One region of the Actinoallomurus sp. NPDC052308 genome, then DNA from elsewhere that is predicted to be linked to it. Evidence: predicted binding sites of a transcription regulator. Region 1 holds the regulator's gene; the other holds the start of a gene.
What was found. Region 1 encodes HrcA, which represses chaperone genes, less so after heat shock. Its sites were predicted from a motif close to TTGGCACTCTCNNNNNGAGAGTGCCAA; they were not measured.

Region 1 (4,448 bases):
CGCGATGGTTCCTCTGCTGCGTGCGGACAGGGCGGCGGCGTCACCGCGTCTCGACCTGCCCGGCACCGTGCTGGCGATCGCCGGCGCCGGGCTGATCGTCTACCCGCTGATCCAGGGCGGCACCGGGGGTCTGCCGGCCGGCGGCCGGCTCGCCCTGGCGGCCGGCGTCGTGGTCCTGGTGCTGTTCGGGTTCCAGCAGTGGTACGGCGCTCGGCGCGGCCGCCGGCCGCTGGTCGAGCCGAGCCTCTTTCGCGACCGGGGCTTTCCCGCGGCGCTCGTGACGTCGACGTTGTTCTTCGCGGTGATGAACGGGCTGATGCTGATCGTCGTAGTCCAGGTGCAGGTCGGCCTGGGCGAGGACGTCCTCACCGCCGGGCTCACGCTGCTGCCGTGGTCCTGCGGCATGGCGGTCTCCTCCTGGGTGTCGGGGACGCGCCTGGTGCCCCGGTTCGGGGCGCGCATGATGTTCGTCGGGCTGGCCGTCATGCTCGCCGGGCTCGTGTCGGCCATCGGCGCCTACGCCGCCGCGCGGTCCGGGGCGTACCCGACGTTCCTGCCGGGGGCGCTCGCGCTCTGCGGCGTCGGGAACGGGCTGTTCACGGTCCCGTTCTTCACCGCCGCCCTCACGCGGGTACGCCCGCACGAGATCGGGTCGGCCGCCGGTCTGCTCAACGCCGTGCAGCAGTTCGGCGGCACCCTCGGTATCGCGCTCCTCGGCACCGTCTTCTTCCGCTCCCTGGCGACCGGCGCCCGAGCGGGCGGTGCGTCCGGCGCCGCGTCGCTGCACGCCGCGTCGCTGCACGCCGCGGGGCTCGCGTTCGGGCTCGCGGCCGGGCTGGTCGTCGCGGCGGGCGGTGGCGCGGCGCTCATGCGCGCCCCGGCGGAGCGGGCCGAGCCGACGGAGCAGGCCGAGCCAGCAGAACAGGCGGAGCCCTCGGAGCAGGTAGAGCCCGTGGAGCAGATGGAGCTCGCAGAACAGGTGGAGCCCGTGGAGCAGGTGACGCCTGCGGTACGGGTCGAGCCGGCGGACAGGTGAGCGAAGGCCCCCGCTCTCGGTATCGGGAGCGGGGGCCTCGGAGAAGGGTCAGCGGCCGTTGAAGGCGTCGCGGAGACGGGAGAAGAAGCCCTGCTGGCCCGGGGCGAACTTGCCCGGCGGACGCTCCTCGCCGCGCAGGCTCGCCAGCTTGCGCAGCAGCTCCTCCTGCTCTTCGTCGAGCTTGGTGGGCGTCTCGATGTTCACGTGGATCATCAGGTCGCCGCGACCGCTCTCGTTGAGGTGCTTGACGCCCCGGCCGTACATCGGGATGACCTGGCCGGACTGGGTGCCGGGCCGGATGTCGATCTCCTCGGGGCCGTCCAGGGTCTCGACGGTCAGCGACGTGCCGAGCGCGGCCGCCGTCATCGGCACCTGGACGGTGCAGTGCAGGTCGTCGCCCTCCCGCTCGAAGATCGGGTGCGGGAGCTCCACGATCTCGAGGAACAGGTCGCCGGCCGGGCCGCCGCCGGGGCCGACCTCGCCCTCGCCGGCGAGCTGGATGTGGGTGCCGTTCTCGACGCCGGCGGGAATGCGGACCTTGATCGTGCGGCGGGTGCGGACCCGTCCGTCACCGGAGCACTCCGTGCAGGGCGTACGGATCGTGGTGCCGTAGCCGCCGCACTGCGGGCAGGCGCGGGAGGTCATCACCTGGCCGAGGAACGACCGGGTGACCTGCTGGACCTCGCCGCGGCCGTGGCACATGTCGCACGTCTCGGGGTGCGTGCCGGGGGCCGTGCCGGAGCCCGAGCAGGTGTCGCAGACCACCGCGGTGTCGACCGTCAGCTCGCGTGTGGTGCCGAACGCCGTCTCGGACAGGTCGAGCTCCACCCGGACGGTGCCGTTGCGGCCCCGCCGGGCCCGGCTGCGCGGCCCGCGCTGGGTCGCGGTGCCGAAGAAGGCGTCCATGATGTCGCTGAACGGGAACCCGGCGCCGAAGCCGCCCGCTCCCGCCCCGGCGCCGCTGGCGAACGGATCGGCGCCCAGGTCGTACATCTCGCGCTTCTTCGGGTCGGAGAGCACCTCGTACGCCTGGGTGATCTCCTTGAACCGCTCCTGGGTGGCAGGGTCGGGGTTGACGTCCGGATGCAGCTCACGGGCGAGTCTGCGGTACGCCTTCTTGATCTCGTCCGCGCTGGCGTCACGGCGCACCCCGAGGGTCGCGTAGTAGTCGTTCGCCACTTACGACCCCGCCAGAATCTGACCGACGTAACGTGCCACTGCGCGTACTGCTCCCATCGTCCCGGGGTAGTCCATCCGCGTCGGACCGAGCACGCCGAGCCGGGCCACGGCCTGGTCGCCGGCGCCGTACCCGGTGGCCACCACCGAGGTCGTGCGCAGGCTCTCGTGCGGGTTCTCGGTGCCGATCCGCACGGTGAGGCTGGAGGGATCCCCCACCTCGCCGAGCAGCCGCATCAGGACGACCTGTTCTTCCAGCGCCTCCAGCACGTCACGGAGGCTCTGGGACAAGTCGGCGCGCGCGAGGTTCGCCGCGCCGCCGATGATTATCTTCTCTTCGTGCTTCTCCACGAGGCTCTCGAGGAGGACCGACAGCACCGTCGTCGCCAGCGCCCGCTCGCCGGCCGACACCTGCTCGGGCAGGTCGGCGAGGGTGTCGGGGACGTCGGTCAGCCAGCACCCGTCCAAGCGCGCGTTGAGCAGCGCCCGCAGGTGCGCGATGGCCTCGTCGGACACGGGCTCATGCGTCTCGATCGCCCGCTGCTCGACCCGGCCGGTGTTCGTGATCACGACGAGCAGCAGCCGCTCGGAGGCGATCGGCACCAGCTCGACGTGCCGCACCGACGACCGCGTGAGCGAGGGGTACTGCACGACCGCGACCTGCCGCGTCAACTGCGCCAGCAACCGCACGGTGCGGCCGACGACGTCGTCGAGGTCGTAGGCGTTCGCGAGGAACGTCTCGATCGCGCGTCGCTCGGCCGCGGACAGCGGCTTGATCGTGGACAGCCGGTCGACGAACAGCCGGTATCCCTTGTCGGTCGGCACGCGCCCCGCGCTGGTGTGGGGCTGGGCGATGTATCCCTGCTCCTCCAGCACGGCCATGTCGTTGCGGATCGTGGCCGGCGAGACGCCGAGGTTGTGCCGATCGACCAGCGTCTTCGAGCCCACCGGTTCGTGGGTGGACACGTAATCTTCGACGATGGCCCGCAGCACAGCGAGCTTCCGGTCGTCGAGCACGCACTCACCTCCCGTGTCCACAGCCCTTCAATCTGGCACTCTTCTCCTCTGAGTGCCAAGTGTACGGCTCGGGGGCACGCAGGAGGAGACGCCGGTGGATCACGTTCTCGCGTCGAGCGTGGCAGAGTCACTCCTGTGACCTGGCACGAAATTGCGGAACGCTGTTTCCAGCGCCGTTATTCCGACTTCGACGTGACCGTGGGGGTCATCGTCGGGTCCGCGGACGCCGTCGTCGTCGACACCCGCGCGAGTGTGGCACAGGGCGTACGGCTGCGCGACGACCTTCGGGAGCTCGGCGTGCAGAACCCCATCGTCGTCAACACCCACGGCCACTTCGACCACTGCTTCGGCAACGCGGCCTTCACCGGCGGGGCGCGCTGGGGGCACGCGTCGCTGCCCGCCTACCTGGCCGAGACCGCGCGGCCCATGCTGGCGCGCGAGTTCCCCGGCTGGGCGGAGAAGGTCGAGACCGATCTCCTGCTCGCACCGGACCGGCTCGTCACCGACCGCGCCGAGCTCGACCTCGGCGACCGCGTCGTCGAGCTGCGGCACTTCGGCCCGGGGCACACCGACGGCGACGTGGTCGTCTGGGCGCCCGACGCGCGGTGCGCGTTCACCGGTGACCTGATCGAACAGTCCGGTCCGCCGGCGTACGGCGCCGACTCCTTCCCGCTGGAGTGGCCGGCCACCCTCGCCGCCCTGCTGCGGACCGTCGACGGCGTGCTCGTGCCGGGTCACGGCGCGCCGGTGGATCAGGAGTTCGCGGTCCGGCAGCGGGAGGAGATCGACATGGTGGCCCGCCGGGTGCGGGAGACGCACGCCGCCGGGCTGGGCGTCGAGGAGGCCCTCACCGCGGGCGGCTGGCCCTACCCCGTCGAGACGCTCCGGGAAGCCGTCCGGCGTGGCCACGACCACCTGGGCCGCCGATCCGGGTCCGGATAGCCGCCGCCCTGCCTCCGCGCCCCCGGCGCCGCACCCGAGCCGCCGCCCGTACGCGTGGCCGTCTCGACGCGGGGTGAACCGGCCGCCCCGGCCGGTACGCGTCCGCACGGGCGCGCCGGGGCGGCTGCCCCGCCCGCCGCCGGACCGGTACGGTGCGACGCGTGCGGAGCAAAGACTATGGACGCGACGTTCTGTCCGGCGACTGGCGCCGGCCGCGGAAGGGTCAGATCCCCGAGGTCGCCGCCGAGCCGGGCCTGGTCGCCGAGGATCCGGCGAG
Region 2 (4,448 bases), on a different contig from region 1:
GACGACAGCGGCAACCCCACCCACTCCTTCAAGGACCGCGTGGTGGCGGTCGCGCTCGCCGCCGCCCGTGAGCTGGGTTTCAAGGTGCTGGCCTGCCCGTCCACCGGTAACCTCGCCAACGCGGTCGCGGCCGCGGCGGCGCGCGCCGGCATCCGCAGCGCCGTCTTCGTGCCCTCCGACCTCGAGAGCCAGAAGATCATCACGACGGCGGTGTACGGCGGGACGTTCGTCACCGTCGACGGCAACTACGACGACGTCAACCGGCTGGCCTCCGAGCTCGCCGGTGAGCAGGAGGACTGGGCGTTCGTCAACGTGAACGTGCGGCCGTACTACGCCGAGGGTTCCAAGACCATCGGGTACGAGATCGCCGAGCAGCTCGGCTGGCGGCTGCCCGAGCAGATCGTGGTCCCGGTCGCGTCCGGCTCGCAGCTCACGAAGATCGACAAGGCGTTCCAGGAGTTCATCAAGCTCGGCCTGGTCGAGGACCGGCCGTACAAGATCTTCGGCGCCCAGGCGACCGGCTGCTCGCCCGTCTCGGCCGCGTTCAAGGCCGGCCACGACGTCGTGCAGCCCGTCAAGCCCTCGACCATCGCCAAGTCCCTCGCGATCGGCAACCCGGCCGACGGGCCGTACGTCCTCGACGCCGTGCGCCGCACCGGAGGGGCCGTCGAGGACGTCTCGGACGAAGAGGTCGTCGACAGCATCGGCCTGCTCGCCCGCACCGAGGGCATCTTCGGGGAGACGGCGGGCGGCGTGACGCTGGGCGCGCTGCGCAAGTTGCTGTCGGCCGGTGTGCTCGACCCCGACGCCGAGACGGTGTTCATCAACTCCGGTGACGGCCTCAAGACCCTGGACGCGGTGGCCCCGGTCGCCAAGCCGTCCGCGAACATCGCCCCGACCCTCGAGGCATTCCGAAAGGCAGGTCTGGCGTGAGCTCGATCAGTGTCCGCATCCCGACGATCCTGCGCAGCTACACGGGCGGCGAGGCCGAGGTGAAGGCGACGGGATCGACCGTGCGCGAGGTCGTCGCCGACCTGGAGGCCAACTACTCCGGCATCGCCGCCCGCATCCTCGACGACAACGGCAGGATCCGGCGGTTCGTCAACGTGTACGTGGGTGAGGAGGACGTGCGGTTCGCCGACGGCCTCGACACGGCCACGCCCGACGGCGCCCAGATCTCCATCATCCCGGCCGTCGCCGGCGGCTGATCCGCTGAACCTACGGCTGAACCGCGGAGTTCGCGGCTGATCCGCTGATCCGCCGAACCTGCGGCCGTCGTCCCGGGCGGGCGACGGCGCTCACGGGTGACACCCCGTGAGCGAGACTCCCCGCGATCCCCGGTGTTCACCGAGTCCATCGACTCGGCGAGCACCGGGGATCATGCGTTGGGCCGCCGAAATGTCGGACTCGAGGTGGTCTGCTCCACGCTCCTGAGCGGGAATTGCGTTTTCCTTATCCGGATTTTTGGACATCGACGGTTAGTTCCGGTTCGGGGATCCCGACTTTTGACCAGCATCGGCCGCCCGCACTTCTGGGGTAAAGGCTGTTCCACGGACGGTAGCCGTGTGTAGGGTCGGCGATGGCCGCCGCAGCCGAGTCGGCGGGCGATCGACGGGTTCCGCAGTGGTCCGCGGGCTCGAATCAGTAACCGTGGCCATTGGTCGCGGGAATTGCCCGGGTGGGAGTTGTTTGGAATGGCGCAAGGCACCGTCAAATGGTTCAACGCGGACAAAGGCTACGGCTTCATCGCGGTCGACGGTGGCAGGGATGTGTTCGTGCACTACTCGGCCATCGTCGCGGATGGCTACCGCAGCCTCGAGCAGGGGCAGCGGGTCGAGTTCGAGATCACGCAGAGCGACCGCGGGCCGCAGGCGGACGCGGTTCGGGCGCTCTAAGTCCCATAGCCTGACGGAGGCCCGGCGCTTCGGCGCCGGGCCTCCGGCCGTGGAGCGCGCTCCGGCGACCGCCGCCCCGCCGCGTGCCTTCGGGCGCACGCCCGCGCCGCTGGATCGTCCCCGGCTCGCCGGGATCGTCCCTCCGGCCGCCTGGGCCATCCCTTCGCCCCTCGTCCGGCGCGCGTCCTCCCCGTACGACCACCGCCTCCTCACCTTGGCCTATACGGTGAAGCCGCATTGGCGAGATGTTCACCCTGGTGAGGGTCGACTCCGCTTGCACTCTCAGGGGGAGAGTGCTAAACAAGCGGTTGGCACTCTAGTATTGAGAGTGCCAACCAAGTGATCGAGGCGATGAGGCCTCGCATCCGGCGACGGAATGGAAGTCGTCGGGTGGGGCCGTCCGTCGCGGGCGTCGACTCGATCCGCGTGAAAGCCACCCCGTTCCGGGAGGATCTGGAGCCTATGGCTGCAAAGATGATCGCGTTCGACGAGGACGCGCGGCGCGGCCTCGAGCGCGGCATGAACCAGCTTGCCGACGCCGTGAAGGTGACCCTCGGTCCCAAGGGCCGCAACGTCGTTCTGGAGAAGAAGTGGGGCGCTCCCACGATCACCAACGACGGTGTCTCCATCGCCAAGGAGATCGAGCTCGAGGACCCGTGGGAGAAGATCGGGGCCGAGCTCGTCAAAGAGGTCGCGAAGAAGACCGACGACGTAGCCGGTGACGGCACGACGACGGCGACCGTGCTGGCCCAGGCGCTGGTCCGTGAGGGCCTTCGCAACGTCGCCGCCGGCGCCAACCCGATGTCCCTGAAGCGGGGCATCGAGTCGGCGGTGGAGCGCGTCAGCGAGCAGCTGTCCCACATCGCGAAGGACGTCGAGACCAAGGAGCAGATCGCCTCCACGGCCTCGATCTCCGCCGGCGACACCTCGATCGGCGAGATGATCGCCGAGGCGATGGACAAGGTCGGCAAGGAAGGCGTCATCACGGTCGAGGAGAGCCAGACCTTCGGTCTGGAGCTCGAGCTGACCGAGGGCATGCGCTTCGACAAGGGCTACATCTCGCACTACTTCGTGACGGACCCGGAGCGTATGGAGGCCGTCTTCGACGACCCGTACATCCTGATCGTCAGCTCGAAGATCTCGGCGAACAAGGACCTGGTTCCGATTCTGGAGCAGGTCATGCAGGCCGGCAAGCCGCTGGTCATCATCGCCGAGGACGTCGAGGGCGAGGCCCTGGCGACCCTGGTCGTCAACAAGATCCGCGGTGTCTTCAAGTCCGTCGCCGTCAAGGCCCCGGGCTTCGGCGACCGCCGCAAGGCCATGCTGCAGGACATCGCGATCCTGACCGGTGGCCAGGTCATCAGCGAGGACATCGGCCTCAAGCTGGAGAACACCACGCTGGACATGCTCGGCCAGGCCAAGCGCATCGTGGTGACCAAGGACGAGACCACCGTCATCGATGGCGCCGGCAACCCCGACGACATCTCTGGTCGCGTCAACGAGATCCGCGCGGAGATCGAGAACTCCGACTCCGACTACGACCGCGAGAAGCTCCAGGAGCGTCTCGCCAAGCTGGCCGGCGGCGTGGCCGTCATCAAGGCCGGCGCGGCGACCGAGGTCGAGCTGAAGGAGCGCAAGCACCGCATCGAGGACGCCGTTCGCAACGCGAAGGCCGCCGTCGAGGAGGGCATCGTCCCTGGCGGTGGCGTGGCGCTGCTGCAGGCGAGCGTCCGGGCGTTCGAGAAGACCGACCTTGAGGGCGACGAGGCGACCGGTGCGCAGATCGTGCGCCGTGCGCTGGAGGAGCCGCTGAAGCAGATCGCGGTGAACGCCGGCCTCGAGGGCGGCGTCGTGGCGGAGAAGGTTCGCAACCTCGAGCCGGGCTTCGGCCTGAACGCCGCGACCGGCGAGTACGTCAACATGTTCGACTCGGGCATCATCGACCCGGCGAAGGTGACGCGCTCGGCGCTGCAGAACGCCGCGTCCATCGCGGCGCTGTTCCTCACCACCGAGGCGGTCATCGCCGAGAAGCCGGAGAAGGAGAAGGCTCCGGCCGGCGCTCCCGACGGTGGCATGGGCGGCATGGACTTCTGAGTCCACTCGCTTAAGGGGCGGTTCCCGGTGCTGGAACCGCCCCTTTCGCATGCCCGGGGCTCAGCCGCCGCCTCGTGGCAGACATCGCCCGCGATCAGCGTTTCAGGAGGCGCGTCGGCGAGGGACGGCCGTTATTCCAGCCACATCCCGTCGCGCATGATGACTCTTCCGCGTAGTTCTGGCTCGCCGCGCCAAGCGCGCACAGTCCTCGGGACCACGCGTACATACAGAAAGGATCCCTCTTCCACGCGTGGATCCCACCCGAACTTGTCGGCGAACGCCTCCGCTGCGCCTCCGGGCACCTCCTGGTCCGGGAAGCATTCCGCCTCACCCTGGAGGAGCACCACGTCGAAGGTGTCCGGTAGCGACAGGCGCACGCGCGGCTCTTTGCGGACGTTTCGCGCAGTCACGGAAGTGGCGCCGGTGCACATCCACACTGCTCGCCCATCCCACAAGAAC

Region 2: the regulator HrcA is predicted to act here: its motif matches at 2,204-2,230, upstream of groL (chaperonin GroEL).

Annotation. Positions count from the first base shown of each region.
Region 1 covers NZ_JBFAUM010000015.1:74,429-78,876, forward strand. The annotation lists gene AB0L00_RS29105 (MFS transporter) at 1-1,036, shown strand, start outside; gene dnaJ (molecular chaperone DnaJ) at 1,085-2,215, opposite strand; gene hrcA (heat-inducible transcriptional repressor HrcA) at 2,216-3,229, opposite strand; gene AB0L00_RS29120 (MBL fold metallo-hydrolase) at 3,365-4,171, shown strand; gene AB0L00_RS29125 (DUF3097 domain-containing protein) at 4,333-4,448, shown strand, end outside.
Region 2 covers NZ_JBFAUM010000002.1:775,891-780,338, reverse strand. The annotation lists gene thrC (threonine synthase) at 1-933, shown strand, start outside; gene AB0L00_RS09715 (MoaD/ThiS family protein) at 930-1,208, shown strand; gene AB0L00_RS09710 (cold-shock protein) at 1,695-1,895, shown strand; gene groL (chaperonin GroEL) at 2,358-3,989, shown strand; gene AB0L00_RS09700 (pyridoxamine 5'-phosphate oxidase family protein) at 4,121-4,448, opposite strand, start outside.